2 linked regions of the Sphingobium yanoikuyae genome follow. The protein of the gene in region 1 interacts with the protein of each later gene in a pairwise test. Links are inferred from orthologs where the notes say so. Each region holds a gene or a part of one and is shown on either strand. Other genes may lie near its edges. The genes, in order: U0025_RS13710 and mtgA.

Region 1 (4,704 bases):
GCCGCGGCCAGATCGCCGCCCAGCGCCTCGACCGCGGCCAGCACGGCGAGCGAATTGGACACCCAATGGTCGCCCGGCGCGCCGACGGTGAAGCACAGTTCCACCCCCGGCAGCGCAGCGGTCACCAGCGTGCCACCGCCCGGTGCCGGCACGGTATCGCGCACGAAAATATCCGCCTCCGGGCTGAAGCCGAAGGTCAGGATATGATCGGCATGGCGCTCCGCCTTGCCATAGAGGGTCGCGACATGCGGGCTGTCATAGGGAATGACAGCGGTGCCGCCCGGCTCCAGACCTTCAAAAATCTCGGCCTTGGCTTCGGCGATCTTTTCCTCGGTCCCGAAAAATTCGATATGGGCCGGCGCGATGGCGGTGACGATCGCCACGTTCGGGCGCACCTGCCGCGTCAGCGCAGCCAGTTCGCCGGCATGGTTCATGCCCATTTCGAACACGCCATAGGCCGCATCGCGCGGCATCCGCGCCAGGCTCAGCGGCACGCCGACATGGTTGTTATAGCTTTTGACCGACCGATGAACGCCGCCCGGACAGGCCCGTTCAAGGGCATGGAACAGCGCTTCCTTGGTGCCGGTCTTGCCGACCGACCCGGTCACGCCGATGATCTTCGCGTTGCTGCGCTTGCGCGATGCGCGGCCAAGCGCTTCCAGCGCGGCGGCACTGTCGGCCACCAGCACATGGGGATAATCGACAGGTTCGCTGACGATTGCGCCGGCCGCGCCCTGGGCAAAGGCCTTGTCGACGAATTTGTGGCCGTCGGTCGTTTCGCCCTTCATCGCGACGAACAGGTCGCCCGCGCCCACCTCGCGACTGTCGAAGGCAACGCCAGAAACGGCGAACGGCGCCGACACGGCGCCGCCCGTAGCGTCTGCGATCTCGGCCGAGGTCCAGAGATCGCTCACCCCGCGCACTCCCGTGCCACGGTGACATCGTCAAAGGGTAGCACCCGGTCGCCGATGATCTGGCCCTGCTCATGCCCCTTGCCGGCGAGCAGGACGATATCGTCGCCCCCCGCCTGACCGATGGCGGCGGCGATCGCCGCGCGGCGACCGCCAATTTCCTCCGCCCCCGGTGCGCCCGCCATCACGGCGGCGCGGATCGCGGAGGGTTCTTCCGAACGGGGATTATCGTCGGTCACGATGACATGGTCTGCCAGATCGGCGGCAATCTTGCCCATCAGCGGGCGCTTGCCCGCATCGCGATCACCGCCCGCGCCGAACAGCGCGATCAGCTTGCCCCTGGTATGGGGACGCAGTGCCTCGATCGCGGCGCGCAGGCCGTCGGGCGTATGAGCATAGTCGACATAGACGGGGGCGCCCGCCTTGCTGATGACCGCGCGTTCCAGACGGCCGCGCACCGGCTGGACCCGGCCCAGCAATTCCAGCACCTTGGCGGTATCGCCGCCGGTCGCGATGACCAGACCGGCCGCCGTCAGCGCATTGGCCGCCTGATAGGCGCCGATCAGCGGCAGATTGACCTTGTAGAGCTTGCCATCGGCTTCGATCTCCAGCGTCTGGCCCAACTGGGTCGGGGTGCGGTTGGCAAGACGCAATGCCTGCCCCTGCACCCCGACGCTCAGCACACGAAGCCCCCGCTTCGTAGCCCGCTGGATCGCCTTGTCCGACCATTCATCGTCGGCCCAGATGACGGCCGCACCGCCGTCGCCCACGACTTCGTCGAACAGGCGCATCTTGGCGTCGAAATAGCTGTCCATGTCGCCATGATAATCGAGATGATCGCGCGACAGGTTGGTGAAGGCGCCGGCCGCAACCGGCAGGCCTTCGGTGCGATACTGGTCGAGGCCATGGCTCGACGCCTCGAACGCGGCATGGGTGATGCCCTCGCGCTTGAGGCCCGACATGTTGGCGAGGAAGGTGACGATGTCCGGCGTGGTAAGGCCGGTCGACACCTGATCGACCGAGGTGGTGACGCCCAGCGTCCCGATCGAGGCCGACTTGTGGCCCAGCATGCGCCACAGCTGGCGCGCCAGTTCGACCGTGCTGGTCTTGCCATTGGTGCCGGTGACGGCGACGGTCACATCAGGGAAAGGCGCGAAATAGCGCGCGGCCAGTTGCGCGAACAGGCGGCGGGGATTGGCGTCGGCGATATGCACCGCGCCGTCGACCTTCGCCTCCGGCCGGGCGACGATCGCGACCGCTCCCGCCTTCACCGCGTCGGCAATAAAATCCTCGCCATTGACGCGCAGGCCCTGAAAGGCACCGAAGATGGTGCCCGGCGCAACCTTGCGATTGTCGATGGCAAAACCCGTCACGGACGTGTCGAGGCCGGTGTTGCCACCGACCTCGACGCCCAGCTCCTCGATTAGCGACCCGAGGCGCATCACTCTGTCTCCTTGTCGCCGTGCAACAGCGGCATCAAATCCGAAATATCCACGTCCCGCCGCTCGTCCGGCATTACGCCAAGCATCGGCCCGGTGCGCTCCACCACCCGCTTCACCACTGGCGCCGCCGTCCATGCAGCGGTGCGCAGGCCATATTGGCCCGTCGCCTCGTCCATCGTGACGAGAACCACATAGCGGGGATTGTCCATCGGGAAGGCGGAAGCGAAAGTCGTCACCAGCGAAGTCTTGTTGTAGCGCCCTTCCTGGGGCTTTTCAGCGGAACCCGTCTTGCCGCCCACCCGGAATCCCTTGGCATCGGCGCTACGCCCTGTACCCGCCGACACGATCATCCGCAACAGCTGGCGCATGCGCGCGCTGGTCGCGGCGGAAAAGACGCGGCGCCCCTCGGGCACTTCATCGGCCTTGAGCTTGCGGATCGTCGCCGGGCGCCAGATGCCGCCGTTGACCAGCGCCGCATAGGCCGCCGCCAGATGCAGCGGCGTCACGGCGATGCCATGGCCGTAGGACGTGGTCATGCTGGTGATCCGGCCCCAATTGGTCGGCCACAGGCCGCCGGCACGCTCATTGAACTCGATCGGTGCGCGCTGGTCGAAATCCAGGCTGCGGAACAGCTTCTGCAGCGGCGCGGCGCCCATTTCGTCGGCGATCCGGGCGGTACCGATATTCGAGCTGTGGACCAGGATTTCCGGCACGTTGATCCAACGGCCAAGCGAGTGGTCATCCTTGATGCGGAAGCCGCCAACGGCCAGCGGCGCGGTCGCGTCATAGCGCTTGCTCATCGAGGTCACGACGCCCGCATCCATGGCCGCCGCGATCGACAGCGGCTTGAACGCCGAACCCAGCTCATAGCGGGCCTGCACCATATGGTTGCAGAGCGGCGATTCGGAGCAGCGCTTGCCGGCATAATTTTGCAGCTTGTTGGGATCGAACACCGGGATCGATGCCATGGCGATCACTTCGCCGGTATTGACGTCCAGGATGATGCCGCCGGCGCCCTTGGCCCGCGTCTGGACCAGCTGGGCATACAGCTCGCTTTCCAGCGCGCCCTGCACCCGGCTGTCGATCGACATGGCAAAGGGTCGGCTACGCTGCGCCGGGTCGATCATCCGATCGTTGAACGCGGCCTCCACGCCCATGCCGCCCTTGCCCTCGGCATTGGGCGCAAAGCCGAGAATATGCGCGGCCAGCGTGCGCTGGGGATAGAGGCGCTCCTTCTCGCGCGGAAATTCGATGCCGATCTCGCCCAGCGCGTTCACCGCCGCCACTTCCTCGGGCAGCGCACGGCGGCGCAGATAGGCCCAGCCGCGCCCCCTCAGCTTCTTGGCGAACACCGCTTCGGACTCGTCCGGGAAGATTTCGTGCAGCTTGCGCGCCAGCTCGTCGGGATCGCCGATCAGCTTGGACGGGCGCACCGCGATCGAATAGGCGTCCATGGTCCGCGCCAGCGGCACGCCATTGCGGTCGACAATGTCCGCGCGCGCCGGGGTGAAGCCCGACAATCCATCGCCATTGCCGTTGCCACTCGCGAAAATGCCGACCCAGGTCAGTCGCAGGATCAGCACGGCCGTGATCATCATGAACAGGATCAACAGCAACATCAGGCGATTATGCGCAATCGCCGTCAGGTTGACCCGCTGCCGCCCGGCACGGGCGCCGCCCGGCTGGACGATTATTGTGGCCATTAGCGGCCTCCCTTTCGCTCGCGCGCCGCACGGGCGCTGAGGTCACCCATGGTGCTGTCGTCCAGCAGCTTGGCGTCCAGCATCGCCATGCGCTCGGCCCGGCGCGCGACCGGATTGGGCCGCGACACGTCGGCGTCGGCCTTGGCGCGCTGTTCGGCCAGCTTCACCGGCGCGGCGGGCTTGGCCAGCTTCTCGACATTATCGGCGGCATGCGCCTCGCGGATCACGGCGATATCGCTGCGGATCTGGCTGGCGGCAGGACTGGCCGGCGCGGCCTGCGGCGCGGACGGCAGATCGGCCGGCGTCTCGACCATCGCCACCATCACCGGCGGCGCGACATAGTCGGGGCCGTTGGGCTGGACGCCATCCAGATGCGCCAGCGCCTGTTCGCCCGCCAGATACTGGCCGGCGGTCGGCGTCGCATACATGAAGTCGTCCTGGTTCCACCGCTCCAGCTGGCGCATGCTGGCGCGCGCGCTGAACTCGGTTTCCAGATAGCGGATATCGCCGCGCGCCTGCGCGATCTGCATTCGCACCCGCATCACGTCATTGCGCTCGGTCGCGACCTTCAAGGAGACGAGATAGGCGCCGAGCGCGCCCAGCGCGACCAGCAACACCCAGATCAGGCTCTGCAATCTCTTGACCGCG
Region 2 (6,651 bases), 430 kb from region 1 along the record:
AACCCGATCGGAAATGGCCGCCACTGCGTCCACGTCCCCCTGCCCCATCGGTCGCCATTGGGCGCTGCCGCTCATGCCTCAACACCCAGGGCGCGGCGATTGGCCGCCAGCAATTCCTCCGACAGCGCCGGATCGTCCACCGCGCGGGCCAGCACCATCGTGCCGACCAGTTGCGCCATGCGGGCGAGCGCTGCGTCGCGATCGGCAATGCCGGCATTTTGCAACGCGGCGGTCAGATCCTCAAACCCTTCGCGAAAGGCAGTGGCGAGCGGCCCGCCCTTACGCGCGGCATCGGGGCCAAGCGCGATCAGCGCGCAGCCGGTTTCGGGCGCATCGCGGTTGCGGGCGCTCAGATAATCGGCGGTGATGGCATCCGGGCCATCCTCGGCCGACAGGCGACGCCACTTGGCCGCGCCGCGCGCGAGCGACGTGGCACAGGCTTCGGCCGCCAGCGCCTCCTTCGATTCGAACTGGTTGTAGAAACCGCCATGGGTAAGGCCGCATTCGCGCATCACCTCGCCAATGCCGACGCCCTCGACGCCGCGAGCGCGGAAGAGCCGGGATGCGGCATCCACCACCTTCTCGCGATTACGTTCGGCCTGTTCACGGCTGACTTTCATGATTCCGACACTCCAATTGGCCTCTTGACCTTATATATGATACCCATCATTTAACGCCAGTCCGTTTTCCGGCTCAAGAAGCAGTTCAGGGGCCAGTCCAAGGGCCAATCCAAGGGGAAGTCGATGCTGTCCACCATGTTCGCCCGCCGCCTGGCCGCGCGCAATGTCCATTATGGCTGGGCCGTCGCGGGCACGACTTTCCTCACCATGCTGGTGGTGGCCGGCGCGGTCGGCGCGCCGGGCGTGTTCATCGTGCCGCTGCAGAAGGAATTTGGCTGGAGCGCGGCGGATATTTCCGGGGCGCTGGCGATCCGTTTCCTGCTGTTCGGGGGCATGGGGCCTTTTGCCGCCGCTTTCATGAACCGCTTTGGTGTGCGGCGGATGATGCTGATTTCGCTGTCGATCGTCATTGGCGGCCTGCTGCTGTCGCTTGGCATGACGCAATTGTGGCAACTCGTCCTTCTCTGGGGCGTGGTGATCGGCGTCGGCACCGGCCTCACCGCCATGGTGCTGGGCGCGACGGTCGCCACCCGCTGGTTCAGCGAGCGGCGCGGACTGGTGATGGGGCTGCTGTCGGCCAGCACCGCGACCGGCCAGCTCGCCTTCCTGCCGCTGCTGGCCAGCATGACCGGCAGCTATGGCTGGCGCACGGCGATGCTGCTGGTGTGCGGCGCGATCCTGGTCGCGGCCGTCGCGGTCATGCTGCTGATGCGCGACCGGCCTTCGGACCTGAACCTTGCCCCCTATGGCGAACAGGCGATCCAGCCCGTTCCTGCCCAGCCGGCCAGCCTGGGCGCGCTGCTGGCGACGCCGCTGATCGTGCTGCGCGACGTGGCGAAGGTGCCGACCTTCTGGATCCTCTTCTTCTCCTTCTACATCTGCGGTGCCAGCACCAATGGCCTGGTCCAGACCCATTTCATCTCGCTGTGCGGCGATTATGGACTGGCAGCAGTGGGCGCGGCGTCGATGCTGGCGATGATGGGGCTGTTCGACTTTGCCGGCACGCTGGCATCGGGCTGGCTCAGCGACCGCTATGACAATCGCTGGCTGCTCTTCTTTTATTATGGCCTCCGCGGCCTATCGCTCCTCTACCTGCCGTTCAGCGACTTCTCGATCTACAGCCTGTCGCTGTTCGCCATCTTCTATGGCCTCGACTGGGTGGCGACGGTGCCGCCGACGGTGAAGCTGACGGCGCAGCGCTTCGGCCCCGAAAAGGCGAATATCGTGTTCGGCTGGATCTTTGCCGGGCATCAGCTGGGCGCGGCGAGCGCCGCGCTGGCCGGCGGCCTGTCGCGCACCGCCTGGCAAAGCTATATGCCCGCCTTCATCGCGGCCGGCATATTGTGCCTGATCGGCGCAGCGCTGGTCCTGCTGATCAACCGGGGCCGTACGCCGAGCCTGGCGACCGCCTGAAGGAATCGATGACGACGGCGCGCGGGGACGCTAGTTTGCGGCCCATGAAAAAAGCCAAAGCCGCGCCCAAGCCTGCCTCCGCCCAGAAACGTCGTTCCCGCTGGATCAGCATCCCCCTCAAGGTCGCCATCGGCTTTGTCGGCCTGTCGGTCGGCACCGTGGTCATCTATCGCTTCGTGCCGCCGCCGGTGACCATTACCATGCTGCTCGATCCCAATGGCATCACCAAGGAATGGAAGCGCCTGGACGCGATCGACCCGGACATGCCGCGCGCGGCGATCGCGGCGGAGGATAGTCGCTTCTGCAGCCATCATGGTTTCGACGCGGTCGCAATTGCCCAGGCCATGCGCCACAATGCCAGCGGCGGGCGCATTCGCGGCGGCTCCACGATCAGCCAGCAAACGGCGAAGAATGTCTTCCTGTGGCAGGGTGGCGGTTTCGTCCGCAAGGGCTTCGAGGCCTGGTTCACCGTGCTGATCGAGGCGATCTGGGGCAAGCGGCGGATCATGGAAGTCTATCTGAACGTCGCGGAGACCGGCATCGGCACCTATGGCGTGCAGGCCGGATCGATCCGCTATTTCGGCCATGGCGCGGGCAAGCTGAGCCGGGCCGAGGCAGCGCGGCTGGCGGCGGTGTTGCCGCTGCCCAAGAAGCGCGAGGCGATCGATCCGCATGGCTTCACCCGCCGCTATGGCAACAGCATCTCCGCGCGCATCCCCGTGGTGCAGCGCGACGGGCTGGACGACTGCCTGAACTGAGGCAGCGGCCGGGCGCCCGAAAATAGGAAATCGGGCGCTTAACTTCCCATATTTCCCGCACATTTCGACATTTTATTGCGCTGCCCTGATCCTATCGGAAAGCGCACACTGCCCGGTCCCCGATCATAATCGAGCGGCGGCGAATAGGACATGAAAAAGGGAGGCGCGGATCGCTCCGCGCCTCCCTTCCTTTTTACCTGCCGGCGCCTGACTTAGAAGCCGATCACCAGCGAGCCGCTGATCGCGCGCGGAGCACCGAAGTTGACGTTCGTGCTCGACGCGGTGGTCAGGCCGCCGCTGAACGAACCGATGTAGAACTTGTCGAACAGGTTCGACACGTTCAGCTGGAAGAAGGCCTTGTCCAGACCCATGTCCTTCAGGTTATAACGCAGGTCGAGGTCGACAACGGTGTAACCCGCCACCTTGAAGGTGTTGATGTCGTTCAGCCAACGCGAACCGGTGCGCTTGATCTGGGCGCCCAGATCAACCGGACCCAGCGTACCCTGAATGCGACCGCCCCACAGATAGCCCGGAGCGCTGCGTTCGCGGTTGCCCTTGGTCGCTGCGAAGCTGTTCGCGCCAGTCTGGACGTCGGCACCGATTTCCGATTCGATCCACGAACCGAATGCGTAAACCAGCAGGCCATCCATCGGGCGAACCGACACGTTGGCGTCGATGCCATACTTCTTCACGCCACCCAGATTGGTGTCGATCGAGCAATCGCATTCGAAGCTGTAGGCCGAAGCGATACGGTTCTTGTACTTCGCGTACCAGCCGGTGACAGCCGCCTGAACGATGTTGTTCTGGTAGCGCAGGGCCAGGTCGAAGCTGTCCGACGTTTCGGCAACCGGCTTCGATGCGGCGTTGGTCGCCGGCAGGAAGATCGAGTTGTAGAGCGTGTCGGTGCCCGGAACCGAGATGTTGGCGGCGTAGCTACCCGCGACGCTCACTTCCGGCGTGATCTTGAAGATTGCGCCGACGTTGGGCAGAAGCTTGTCATACTTGTAGACGCGCTGCTGCGGCGCGGCGAAGGTCGGATTGGCCAGAGCATAAGCCGCGACGTCGCCACTGGCGACGCAGTTCACATTGCCGTTGGCGGCCGTGGTGAAGCAGTTCTGGTTCAGTTCGCGCTTGAAGAAGGGCGCGCGAACGCCGAGGTTCACGATCAGACGTTCATCGACGAACATGCCGCGATATTCGCCAGCGACCTGGTTCAGGGTCGCGTAGGACTTGCGATCACGCTTCTGCAGGATGTTGCCGACGGAATCGGTCAGCGGATCATTGACCGGGAAGACGTCCAGCGGCTCGCCGTTATGATCGAGCAGCGCAGCTTCGCCGGTCTGGCGGTGACGGGCGCGATCGAAGCTGTACGACAGACGCAGACGGTTGTTTGCGTCAAATTCATAAGCGAGGTTCGCGATGGCGACCCAACGACGGGTGTTCGTCTGGCTGGGATTGACGATCGCGGTGCGATCCGATTCCGTCGGGTCGACGCGGCCATTGCCATTCGCGTCAACGCCGAGTTCGCCGTCACCATTCAGGTCGTTGCCGAAATAGGCCGAGCCGCCGAAATAGCCGGTATAGGCCTGGCCGTTCTGATAGTAGAAGCTTTCATAAGCTGCCACGCCGCCGCCGCCATTGGCCTTGGTGGTGCTGTAGGCAGCATCGGCCGAGAAGATCAGCTTGTCGGTCAGCGTCAGGCGCGTGCTCATGCGCTGAATGCCGGTGTTCGACGGATTGTAGCGACGCTCCCACTGCGAGCCGCAATAGCCCGAAGGAAGCTGGTCAGCGACACCAGCAACCGGCGTCGGCAGGACGCAGGGTGCGCCCGCACCGCCGACGTCATAGAAACGGGCGCTCTTGTCACCCGAGAAAGCGGCAGCCGAACCGGGCGAACCACCGAAGTTGTTGCGGTTCACGTTATAGTGCGCAGCCAGCGAGATGAAGTCGCCATTGCTGCCGATCTCCTGGTAGATCTTGCCGTTATACTGGGCCTTGTCGACCTTGCCGTAGTTGGCGAACGACGCTTCGTTATAAGCGCGCGAGGCCGAAACCCACGCCTTGGTGCCATGGCCGGTGAAATCGCCGGTCTGGATCATGCCGAACACGCGGTGCATCGGACGATCGCCGGCACCCTTGGCCGCGATGTTGCCGTAGCTGACGCTGGCCAGCGCACCGAAATCGTCGCTGGGGGTCAGCGAGTTGATGTTGACGGTGCCGCCAACCGCAGCAGCGGTCGGGCTGTCGACATCGGTCGCGCCGAGGTTGACGTTGATGCTTTCGACCAGTTCGGGGTCGATCTGCTGGTTGGTGTAGATGGCATAGTTACCCGAGTCATTCATCGGAATACCATCGAGGATCTGGGCGATACGATCCGAGCTGAAGCCACGGATGGTGAAGCTGCCGCCCGACGACCCCCAGGGATCGTTGTTGGTGAAGCTGACGCCCGGCACCAGGTTAATGATTTCGTTGACGGTCTGGCCGGGGCGCTGACGCTCGATGATTTCCTGGGTCAGAACGACCTTCGCCTTGGGCGAGTCAGGGATCTTCACGCCGCCGACACCCTGGTTCACCACTGCACCGGTGACGACGATCGAATCTTCGAAATCCTGCGAACCGGTCGACTGCGCGAAAGCGACAGCCGGGGCAGCGACGGCGAGAATCGCGGCGCTGCACTTGAGAAACTGCTTCATTGACCCTTGTCCCTTTTTCAAGAGTGCGCCCCACGGCGCCATAACCATTTTGCTCTTCGAGCCGGCGCCGCATCTGGCGGCCACTGGCGACGCCCCTGTGATGCTATGATTGCAATTATGTTACAATGCAGGTGCGGGACTGTCACAATTGGAAGAGCATCTGGGCAAGGCACTGAAAAACAGGCCGAAACATCAAACTATCATATTGATTTTATTGCATAATATGTCGAAATTTTACACACGCCAACACTGGTGCAATTATGCAACGGCGCAGGAAATTTTGTGCAGTGCGAAAGACTTGCACGAAAAAGGGGCCGGTGGATGGTCCACCGGCCCCTTTTGTTCCAGCCTGAACGGCGAATGAACTAGGCGGCGTCTTCCGCGCGCTTGTCCTTCTCGCTGAACACGCGAATCGGTTCCTTGGTCCCGGCGACGACATCCTTGTCGACCACCACTTCACCCACACCCTCCATCGAGGGCAGGTCGAACATGGTATCGAGCAGGATCGCTTCCAGGATCGAACGCAGGCCGCGAGCGCCGGTCTTGCGCTCGATTGCCTTCTTCGCGATCGCGGTCAGCGCATCGTCGGTGAAGCTCAGTTCGACATTCTCCATGTCGAACAGCTTGCCATATTGCTTGACCAGCGCGTTCTTGGGCTCGACCAGGATCTTGACCAGTGCGGTCACGTCCAGATCCTCCAGCGTCGCGATCACCGGCAGACGGCCGACGAATTCGGGGATCAGGCCGAACTTCAGCAGATCCTCCGGTTCGCTCTGACGCAGCAGTTCACCGGTCTTGCGCTCTTCGGGGGCCGCAACATGGGCGCCGAAGCCGATCGACTTGGCTTCCAGACGGTCGCCGATAATCTTTTCCAGACCCGCGAACGCGCCGCCGCAGATGAACAGGATGTTGGTCGTGTCGACCTGCAGGAATTCCTGCTGCGGATGCTTGCGGCCACCCTGCGGCGGAACCGAGGCGGTCGTGCCTTCCATCAGCTTGAGCAGCGCCTGCTGCACGCCCTCACCCGACACGTCGCGCGTGATCGACGGGTTTTCGGCCTTGCGGCTGATCTTGTCGATCTCGTCGATATAGACGATGCCGCGCTGCGCCTTCTCGACATTATAGTCGGACGCCTGGAGCAGCTTGAGGATGATGTTCTCCACGTCC

What was found.
Region 2: the proteins of U0025_RS13710 (region 1) and mtgA interact in binary tests that used the Escherichia coli proteins (3 or more experiments, as listed by UniProt). The link is inferred for Sphingobium yanoikuyae from one-to-one orthologs.

What each region holds. Positions count from the first base shown.
Region 1 is NZ_CP139979.1:2,972,044-2,976,747, forward strand. What follows is about bases 1,705-4,704. They hold U0025_RS13710 (peptidoglycan D,D-transpeptidase FtsI family protein), read right to left. Parts: upstream 4,057-4,704; coding sequence 2,353-4,056; downstream 1,705-2,352. Other genes in these bases: U0025_RS13705 (UDP-N-acetylmuramoyl-L-alanyl-D-glutamate--2,6-diaminopimelate ligase), read right to left, coding at 1,705-2,353; U0025_RS13715 (hypothetical protein), read right to left, coding at 4,056-4,704. In the rest of the region: U0025_RS13700 (UDP-N-acetylmuramoyl-tripeptide--D-alanyl-D-alanine ligase), read right to left, coding at 1-914; more of U0025_RS13705, read right to left, coding at 911-1,704. UniProt on the Escherichia coli protein: Essential cell division protein that catalyzes cross-linking of the peptidoglycan cell wall at the division septum. Required for localization of FtsN.
Region 2 is NZ_CP139979.1:2,543,076-2,549,726, forward strand. Bases 1,161-3,934 are described here. They hold mtgA (monofunctional biosynthetic peptidoglycan transglycosylase), read left to right. Parts: upstream 1,161-2,077; coding sequence 2,078-2,791; downstream 2,792-3,934. Other genes in these bases: U0025_RS11660 (MFS transporter), read left to right, coding at 1,161-2,033; U0025_RS11670 (TonB-dependent receptor), read right to left, coding at 3,004-3,934. Also shown: U0025_RS11650 (GNAT family N-acetyltransferase), read right to left, coding at 1-75; U0025_RS11655 (TetR/AcrR family transcriptional regulator), read right to left, coding at 72-620; more of U0025_RS11660, read left to right, coding at 744-1,160; more of U0025_RS11670, read right to left, coding at 3,935-5,484; ATP-dependent Clp protease ATP-binding subunit ClpX, read right to left, coding at 5,850-6,651. UniProt on the Escherichia coli protein: Peptidoglycan polymerase that catalyzes glycan chain elongation from lipid-linked precursors. May play a role in peptidoglycan assembly during cell division in collaboration with other cell division proteins.